2 regions of the Streptomyces sp. NPDC006174 genome follow, and region 2 is predicted to be linked to the other one. Evidence: riboswitches for the same ligand, from Rfam matches in the RefSeq annotation. Region 2 holds a riboswitch; the other holds the start of a gene.

Region 1 (4,869 bases), on a different contig from region 2:
GCACCGCTCTCCGTGGCGAGGATCGCGGCGGCCGCGGTGCGCGGGCCCTGGAGGGCGTTGTCCCAGTGGTGGATCAGCAGGCGTTCGCCGTAGCGGGCGGAGGGGAAGGAGGCGCAGTCGCCGACCGCGTAAACGTCGGGCAGCGAGGTGCGCAGCGCGCTGTCGGCGGTGATCGAGCCGTCCGGGCCGCGTTCGATCCCGGAGCCGGCGAGCCAGCCGGTGGCGGGGCGGGCGCCGATGCCGACGACCACGGCTCCGGCGGGCAGGGCGCGGCCGTCCGCGAGGACCACCGTGCCGTGCTCGACGCGCTCGACGCGGGCGTCGGTGAGGAGTACGGCGCCGCTCTCCGCGTACCAGTCGGCCATCGGCGCGGCGACCTCGGCGGGCAGGGTTCCGGCCAGCGGGCGGGCGGCGGCCTCGACGACAGTGACCGCGCAGCCGGCGGCGCGGGCCGCGGTGGCGAACTCGGCGCCGATCCACCCGGCGCCGACGACCACCACGTCGTGCTGCTCCTCCAGGACGGGCCGCAGCCGGGCGGCGTCGTCCAGCGTGCGCAGCAGATGGACGCCGGGGACGCCTTCGGTGCCGGGCAGGGCGATGGGCTCGGCACCGGTCGCCAGGACCAGGACGTCGTAAAGGACGGGGCCGTCGGCGGTGTCCAGGACGTGGTCGGCGGCGCGCAGAGCGCTGACGTCCAGGCCGAGGCGCAGCGTGATCTCCAGCGCCTCGAAGTCGACGTCGAAGGCGGAGTCCTCGGCCTTGCCGAGCAGCACCGCCTTGGACAGCGGCGGCCGGTCGTAGGGCTGGTGGGGTTCGGCGCCGATCAGGGTGACGGGACCGGTGAAGCCGGCTTCCCGCAGAGCGACGGCGGTCTGTACGCCCGCCATGCCCGCTCCGACGATCACGACGTTCCGTGCCGGCTGCCCAGCCATGTGCTCTTCCGTCTGCTCGCTCACGTGTCCCACTCTATTCAGCTGACGCGACGTCAATGGGTGACTTCTTCCACCACACTTGTCCCGCTGCCTTCCTGTGACTCCCATTCCCAGCGCTCCGCCAGCCGCACGCGGCCGTCCGCGAGGTCCACGACGGTGGAGAGGCAGTGTCCGGAAGAGGTGGTTCCGTCCTGCTTGAGCTGGACGTAGCGGAAGTCGAGTTCATCTCCTTCGCGGGTGCCGATGAGCCGGCCTCGGACCACGTCACCGCCCGTGTACTCGGCCCAGATCACGCCGTCCTGCTCGTGGTACGTGAAGCGGGTCCGGGTGCCCACCTGGCCCGGGGCCTGGTCGGCGACGGGTGAGAGGACGAGTCCGTCGAGCGAACGGGCCACGGTGGCTGCTCCCTTGCTGGGTGAGAGGCGGGTGGGTTTAGGGTGGCCAAGGTAGAACACTCGCGGGAGCCCGGACGCACCGGGCTGAGAGGGAGGCTGAAGCGCCTCCGACCGTACGAACCTGATCCGGGTCATGCCGGCGAAGGGAGGGGCTGGACACCCATGCGCGTCTCGGGGAAGACCTCCGGAATCCCGGCGGAAAACTCAGGAACCGATGTCCTCGTCATCGGTGGCGGCATCATCGGCCTGGTCACCGCGTGGCGGGCGGCCCAGCGCGGGCTGACCGTCACCGTGGCCGATCCCGATCCGGGCGGCGGCGCCGCCCGGGTCGCGGCGGGGATGCTGGCCGCCGTCACCGAACTGCACTACGGCGAGGAGCTGCTCCTCGGCCTCAACCTGGCCTCCGCCGCCCGCTATCCGGAGTTCGTCGCGGAGCTGGAGGCGGCGAGCGGCCGGGAGACCGGCTTCCGTACCTGCGGGACGCTCGCCGTGGCGCTGGACTCCGACGACCGGGCGCATCTGCGGGAGCTGCACGCGCTCCAGGAGCGCTCGGGCCTGGAGTCGGTCTGGCTGAGCGGCCGTGAGTGCCGCCGGCTGGAGCCGATGCTCGCGCCGGGTGTCCGGGGCGGGCTGCGGGTGGACGGTGACCACCAGGTGGATCCGCGCCGGCTGGCCACGGCGCTGCTGGCCGCGTGCGAGCGGGCCGGCGTGGTGTTCCGCAGGGCGTCCGCCGAGCGGCTCAGCGTCGCCGGAGGCCGGGCCTCCGGAGCGTCCCTCGGTGACGGTACGGAGGTCGAGGCCGACCAGGTCGTCCTCGCGGCGGGCAGCCTCAGCGGGCGGCTCGCGGGCGTGCCCGAGGAGGTCCTGCCGCCGGTCCGCCCGGTCAAGGGCCAGGTCCTGCGGCTCTCCGTGCCACCGGCGTACGCCCCCTTTCTCAGCCGGACGGTGCGTGCCGTCGTCCGCGGCGGCCACCTCTACCTCGTACCGCGCGAGAACGGCGAGCTGGTCGTCGGCGCCACCAGCGAGGAGATGGGCTGGGACACCACGGTCACCGCCGGCGGGGTCTACGAGCTGCTGCGCGACGCCCACGAGCTGGTGCCCGGCATCACCGAACTGCCGCTCACCGAGACCCGCGCCGGCCTGCGACCCGCATCGCCCGACAACGCCCCGCTGCTCGGCCCGACCGCCCTGCCCGGTCTCCTCCTCGCCACCGGCCACCACCGCAACGGCGTCCTGCTGGCGCCCGTCACCGGCGACGCGATGGCCGAAGCGCTGACCACCGGCGAGCTGCCCGAGGTGGCCCGCCCCTTCGCGCCGGGCCGGTTCACGTCCGCCGTCGCCACCCCCGTACTCCAGGAGCAGTCCGCATGACCCCACAGGTATCCGTCTCGGTCAACGGGGAGCCGCGCACGCTCGACGCGGGCACCGCGCTGGACCGGCTCGTCGCCTCGCTGACCGCCGCGCCCTCCGGGGTCGCCGCCGCCGTCAACGAGAGCGTCGTGCCACGCGGCCAGTGGGCCGCCACCACGCTCGGCGAGGGCGACCGCGTCGAGGTCCTGACCGCCGTCCAGGGAGGCTGACCATGTCCGACGACGTCTTCACGCTGGGACCGGCCACCTTCGGCTCCCGGCTGATCATGGGCACCGGCGGAGCGCCGAGCCTGGAGGTGCTGGAGCGGTCGCTGATCGCCTCCGGGACCGAGCTGACCACCGTCGCCATGCGGCGGCTCGACCCGACCGTGCAGGGCTCGGTCCTCTCCGTGCTGGAGCGGCTCTCCATCCAGGTGCTGCCGAACACGGCGGGCTGCTTCACGGCCGGCGAGGCGGTGCTGACCGCACGGCTGGCCCGGGAGGCGCTCGGGACCGACTGGGTCAAGCTGGAGGTGGTGGCCGACGAGCGGACGCTGCTGCCGGACCCGATCGAGCTGCTGGACGCGGCGGAGATCCTGGTCGACGACGGGTTCACCGTGCTGCCGTACACCAACGACGACCCGGTCCTGGCCCGGAAGCTGGAGGACGTCGGATGCGCGGCGATCATGCCGCTCGGCTCCCCCATCGGCTCCGGGCTCGGCATCCGCAACCCGCACAACTTCGAGCTGATCGTGGAGCGGGCCGGAGTGCCGGTGATCCTGGACGCCGGGGCCGGGACGGCGTCGGACGCGGCACTGGCGATGGAGCTCGGGTGCGCGGCGGTGATGCTCGCCTCGGCGGTGACCCGGGCGCAGGAGCCGGAGCTGATGGCGGGTGCGATGCGTCACGCGGTGGAGGGCGGTCGGCTGGCGTACCGGGCGGGGCGCATCCCGCGCCGCCACTTCGCCGAGGCGTCGTCGCCGGTGGACGGGCGGGCGGCGCTCGACCCGGAGCGGCCGGCTTTCTGAGCGCCGGTACGTGGTCGGGGGCGCTGCCCCCGGGCCCCCGCTCCTCAAACGCCGGAGGGGCTTGAATCACCTCCCGACCTGGGACGTGTCCCTGTCACGGATCGGCTGCAGAACGGCCCCGGGAATGCCCCGGCCCGTCCGGGCTGTCGGTGGCGGCTCGTAGACTCTCGGGGTGGACACGACCCTCCAGGACCCTCTCGTCGGGCAGCTGCTCGACGGCCGGTATCGCATTGAGGCGCGCATCGCCGTCGGCGGGATGGCCACGGTCTACCGGGCCGTGGACACCCGCCTGGACCGGGTGCTCGCCCTCAAGGTGATGCATCCGGCGCTCGCCGTCGACGTCGCCTTCGTCGAGCGGTTCATCCGCGAGGCCAAGTCGGTGGCCCGGCTCGCGCACCCCAACGTCGTCGCGGTCTTCGACCAGGGCGCGGAGGGTGCGTACGTCTATCTCGCGATGGAGTACGTGTCGGGCTGCACCCTGCGCGACGTCCTGCGCGAGCGCGGCGCCCTCCAGCCCCGGGCCGCGCTGGACATCCTGGAGCCGGTCCTCGCCGCGCTCGGCGCCGCGCACCGGGCCGGGTTCGTGCACCGCGACATGAAGCCGGAGAACGTCCTGATAGGCGACGACGGCCGGGTCAAGGTCGCCGACTTCGGGCTGGTCAGGGCGGTCGGCACGGCCACCGACACCACCGGATCGCTGCTCGGCACGGTCTCGTATCTGGCGCCGGAGCAGATCGAGCACGGCAGCGCCGACACCCGCAGCGATGTGTACGCCTGCGGCGTCGTGCTGTACGAGATGCTGACCGGCGCCAAGCCGCACACCGGCGAGAACGCCGCCCAGGTCATCTACCAGCACCTCAACAACGACGTCCCGGCCCCGTCCGCCATGGTGCCGGGGCTGCCGGTCGCGCTGGACAGCCTGGTGGCGAGCGCCACCGCCCGCAATCCCGAGGTGCGTCCGCACGACGCGGTGCTGCTGCTGGCCGAGGCCCGTGAGGCCCGTGCCGGGCTGACCGAGGCCGAGCTGGACGCCGTACCGCCGCAGGCGCTCTCGGACAGGCACGACGGCGCACAGGACCGTACGAGCGTGATCCCGCGGGCCCTTCCGGCGGACGGGCCGGGCGACGGCGTGCACCGCACCAGCCGGCTGGAGATGCCACCGCCG
Region 2 (4,869 bases):
TGTGCCGGCCGGAGTGGCCCACAAGTTCCACCACATCACCGAGGACCTTCGGGTGATGGTCGTCTTCTCGCCTCCGGAGGGCTGAGATCTCCCTGGTCGGAGGTCTCCGTCGCCCCGGGTTCCCTAAGGGTTCGATCAGGGGTCTTCAAGGGCTGCGCAGCCCCCGCCGGGGTCCCTCGCGCCTTTAGCATCGAGGCAGCAACCCAGAGAGACGAGGTAGATGGCGATGGCCGTGCGGGAGATTTACGCGGGGATGCCCTGGTGGGTGAAGTGGATCGCGGTGCCCGTCATCGCGATCTTCGTGTTCGGCGGTCTGATCGCCAGTGTGATCGGCTTCGTGATCGGCCTGCTCTTCAAGGTGCTGGTCTTCGTCGTGCTGGTCGGCGGCCTGGTCTTCGTCGTACGCAAGTTCATGTCCTCCTCGTCCTCGCGTGGTGACTGGTAGGAAGGCTGCCGCGGGCCCGTGCGGGATCGGGGGTGCGCACAGGCCTGCGGATTAGCCCAGCTGAGCTAAGTCCCGGAGGAAAACACCCTCCTGCCGGAGGCGGCCGATACAGTGACATAACGCTGCCGCCACCTGGAATGTGACCTTCTGTCACCGAACCGACCGAGTGACCAGTGGTTTGAACGACAGTCCGGTCGTGGGTGCGGCAGGCCCGTGGGGGCGGCCCCCACGGGAGGGCCGACGGCCCGTCACCATGCCTGGGAGTGACCTTTGACCACGGCATCGAGCACCGCTGTCCCGACGTTGATCGGCTCTGTTCAGCGGGCGTTGAGGCTGCTGGAGGCTGTGGGCAGCCATCGGGACGGGGCGCCCGCCAAGCAACTCGCGCGGGAGGCGGGGCTACCGCTGCCGACGGCGTACCACCTGCTGCGCACACTGACCCATGAGGGCTACCTCCGCCGGGAGAACGGCGTCTTCCTCTTCGGTGCGGCCGCCGAGAACCTGACCGCTGCCCGGGGCTCCAGGCGCCGCCCCGCCTCCGTCACCGACTCCCTCGCACACTGGCGGGACACCATCGGCGTCCCGGTGTACTGCGCCGTCTACCGCGACGGCGAGATCGAGCTCATCGCGGTCGCGGACGCTCCCGACGCCCCGGCGGTTGACGAGTGGGCTTCCTTCCGGGAGACCGGTCACGCGCACGCGATCGGGCAGTGTCTTCTCGGCCAGCTCGACGAGAAGGACCGCGAGGACCACCTCGACCGGCACCCCGTTCGGCCCCTTACTCGTTACTCAGTGCGAGATCGCACGGCGCTTCTGGAACGGCTCCGAACGCTGCGCCGGGGTGAACCGGTCATCGAACGCCAGGAGTACGCACTGGGGACCGTCTGCGCCGCCATTCCCGTCACAGCCGGTGCCACCATTGCGGCGATGGCCATTTCCGTACCTCTGGACCGGGAAGAACGGTTGCTGCCCGCAGTCGAACAGCTACGTGGCGAAGTGGCGAGCCTCTTGCGTTCGTTCGTGTTCTCTATCAGTATCTGAAAAATCACTCCTTGTGATCTGCTATCGCGTGCACCACGATGGCGTCAATGGGGCCATGGGGGATCATTCCTGGCCAGTTTCATCTACTGCGGGGTTGAACGATGCGCGAGTCGGTTCAAGCAGAGGTCATGATGAGCTTCCTCGTCTCCGAGGAGCTCTCGTTCCGTATTCCGGTGGAGCTCCGGTACGAGGTGGCTGATCCTTATGCCATCCGGATGACGTTCCATCTGCCCGGCGATGCCCCGGTGACCTGGGCGTTCGGCCGTGAGCTGCTGCTGGACGGGCTCAACAGCCCCAGTGGCGACGGCGATGTGCACATCGGCCCGACCGAACCCGAAGGTCTCGGCGATGTGCACATCCGCCTCCAGGTCGGTGCGGACCGCGCGCTGTTCCGGGCCGGTACGGCACCGCTCGTCGCCTTCCTCGACAGAACCGACAAGCTGGTGCCGCTCGGTCAGGAGCACACGCTGGGTGACTTCGACGGCAACCTGGAGGACGCGCTCGGCCGCATCCTCGCCGAGGAACAGAACGCGGGCTGAGCCGCACCGCACGTACCTCCCCGCCTCACGCCTCTCACGCCTTACGGCGGCGCCCCCTGCCCGTCCGTGCGGGCGCGGCGGCCGTGGACGAGGAGGTGGAGGCGCCCGGGCGGTCCGCGGAGACCACCAGCGCGGCGAGCACCGTCGTCACCGGCACCGAGGCGACCAGACCGATCGAGCCGACCAGCGTCCGCACGATCTCCTCGGCGACCAGCTCGCTGTTGGCCACCGCGCCCACGCTGCTCTGGGCGATGGAGAAGAGCAGCAGCAGCGGCAGCGCCGCGCCCGCGTACGCCAGCACCAGGGTGTTCACGACCGAGGCGATGTGGTCCCGTCCGATTCGGATACCTGCCCGGTAGAGCCCGCGCCAACCCATCCGCGGGTCCGCCTGGTGCAGTTCCCAGACGGCGGAGGTCTGGGTGACCGTCACATCGTCGAGCACACCGAGCGATCCGATGATGACACCGGCCAGCAGCAGACCGCTCATGTCGATGTCCGGGTAGAGGCCGTGGATGAGGCCGGTGTTGTCGTCGGTGTTGCCGCTCAGGTCCGCCCAGCCGATGAAGAGCGACCCGAGCAGGCCGATCAGCAGCAGGGAGATCAGCGTTCCGATGACGGCGACGGAGGTCCGGGCCGTCACCCCGTGGCACATGTAGAGCGCCGCCAGCATGATGGCGCTGGCCCCGATCACCGCCACCACCAGCGGATTCGAGCCCTGGAGGATCGCCGGCAGGATGAACAGGGTCAGTACGGCGAACGAGACGGCCAGCGCCACCAGCGCCATCACCCCGCGCAGCCGGCCCACCGCGACCACCGCCAGGGCGAAGATCGCGGCCAGCAGCGTCATGGGGATCTTCCGGTTCACATCGGTGACGCTGTACTGGAGGTCGCGCGGTGCGTCGGGTGCGTACGCCACCACCACGCCCTGGCCCTCGCGCAGTTGACGCGGCGCGTCCGGCTGGACCACCTCGACGAACTTACGGCCCTTGTCGTCGCCGCTGGTCACCTCGACGGTCGCCTTCGCGCACTTCCCCTCCTGCTCGGCGACCGCCTCGCGGCCCGAGGGCGTGGAGGTGTCGCCGGTCGGCGGGACCTGTGCGGCGTTGACGTCGGCGCAGTCGACCTTGACGACCTGGACGACCTTGCCGTCCTGGGTCTGCCGGTCGAATCCGACGCCGGTGCGCTCGTGGTCGGGGGCGCCGCCGGGCCAGAACGCGATCAGACCGACGACGACCGCCGTGGCGAACGGGATCACCACGGCGGCGATGACCTTGCGCAGGTGCTTGGAGACCGGTGCGGCGGGTCCGTGGCTGTGCGTGTGGCCGTGGCTGTGGCCCTGGGGCGGCGGCTGGGGTGCGGGGTCGCTTTGGGGGGAGGTCACGGGGCGATCATCGCAAGAACGGGAGGGCCCTCTGGTCAGCTCGCCGGAAAGGACGCTAGCGTGGAGGCACCTTTGCACACGCGGGAGCTCGGAGCACCGGGCTGAGAGGGCGCTGACCGCCGTACATCCGTACGGGACACGCTGCGCCGACCGCCGAACCTGTTACCGGGTAATGCCGGCGTAGGGAGTAGGTCTCATGACCACAGCGGACGCAAGCACGCCTGCCTCGAAACAGAACGACGGAACGCCGGACGGCGCTCCGAACGACGAGGCCGGGAAGTCCATCGGCTGGCACAAGGGGTACGTCCAGGGCTCACGCCCGGACCTCCGGGTGCCGGTTCGACAGGTGCACCTCACCAACGGCAAGGACGTGACGCTGTACGACACGTCGGGGCCGTACACCGATCCCGGAATCGACACCGATGTCCGCCGGGGCCTCGCGCCCCTGCGGGAGAACTGGATCATCGCCCGCGGCGACACCGAGGAGTACGCGGGCCGCCCGGTCCGCCCCGAGGACGACGGGCTCAAGCACACCTCGCCGCGCGGCGGGCTGCGCAACCTCGACGCCGTCTTCCCGGGCCGCCCGCGCCAGCCGCGCCGCAGCCGCGACGGACGGCCCGTCACCCAGCTCGCGTACGCCCGGCGCGGCGAGATCACGCCGGAGATGGAGTACGTCGCGATCCGGGAGAACGTCGAGGCCGAAGTCGTACGCGAGGAGATCGCGGCGGGCCGGGCGGTGCTGCCGGCCAACGTCAACCATCCGGAGATCGAGCCGATGATCATCGGCAAGCGGTTCCTGGTGAAGGTCAACGCCAACATCGGCAACTCGGCCGTCACCTCCTCCATCGAGGAGGAGGTGGACAAGATGACCTGGGCGACCAAGTGGGGCGCCGACACGGTCATGGACCTGTCCACCGGCCGCAACATCCACACCACCCGCGAGTGGGTGCTGCGCAACTCCCCCGTGCCGATCGGAACGGTGCCGCTCTACCAGGCGTTGGAGAAGGTGGACGGCCGAGCCGAGGAGCTCACCTGGGAGATCTACAAGGACACCGTCATCGAACAGGCCGAGCAAGGCGTGGACTACATGACGGTGCACGCCGGAGTACGCCTGCCGTACGTGCCGCTGACGGCCCGCCGTAAGACCGGCATCGTCTCGCGCGGCGGATCGATCATGGCGGCCTGGTGCCTGGCGCACCACAAGGAGTCGTTCCTCTACGAGCACTTCGAGGAGCTCTGCGAGATCCTCGCGACGTACGACGTCACCTACTCCCTCGGTGACGGACTGCGCCCCGGCTCGATCGCGGACGCCAACGACGAGGCGCAGTTCGCCGAACTGCGCACGCTGGGCGAGCTGAACACCATCGCCAAGCGGTTCGGCGTGCAGACGATGATCGAGGGCCCCGGGCACGTCCCGATGCACAAGATCAAGGAGAACATCGACCTCCAGCAGGAGATCTGCG

Evidence for each region. A riboswitch is a leader RNA that binds a small molecule or an ion and turns the genes downstream of it on or off. The one in region 2 is predicted to bind thiamine pyrophosphate.
Region 1: linked by a shared signal. The riboswitch ahead of thiO (glycine oxidase ThiO) and the one ahead of thiC (phosphomethylpyrimidine synthase ThiC) in region 2 are both predicted to bind thiamine pyrophosphate.

Annotation. Positions count from the first base shown of each region.
Region 1 is NZ_JBEXTJ010000006.1:345,511-350,379, forward strand. It holds gene ABZ267_RS16245 (FAD-dependent oxidoreductase) at 1-956, opposite strand, end outside; gene ABZ267_RS16250 (hypothetical protein) at 986-1,327, opposite strand; TPP riboswitch at 1,380-1,492, shown strand; gene thiO (glycine oxidase ThiO) at 1,490-2,698, shown strand; gene thiS (sulfur carrier protein ThiS) at 2,695-2,907, shown strand; gene ABZ267_RS16265 (thiazole synthase) at 2,910-3,704, shown strand; gene pknB (Stk1 family PASTA domain-containing Ser/Thr kinase) at 3,877-4,869, shown strand, end outside.
Region 2 is NZ_JBEXTJ010000002.1:64,446-69,314, reverse strand. It holds gene ABZ267_RS04730 (cupin domain-containing protein) at 1-85, shown strand, start outside; gene ABZ267_RS04725 (DUF5326 family protein) at 233-445, shown strand; gene ABZ267_RS04720 (helix-turn-helix domain-containing protein) at 716-1,486, shown strand; gene ABZ267_RS04715 (SsgA family sporulation/cell division regulator) at 1,588-2,025, shown strand; gene ABZ267_RS04710 (YibE/F family protein) at 2,060-3,406, opposite strand; TPP riboswitch at 3,477-3,610, shown strand; gene thiC (phosphomethylpyrimidine synthase ThiC) at 3,603-4,869, shown strand, end outside.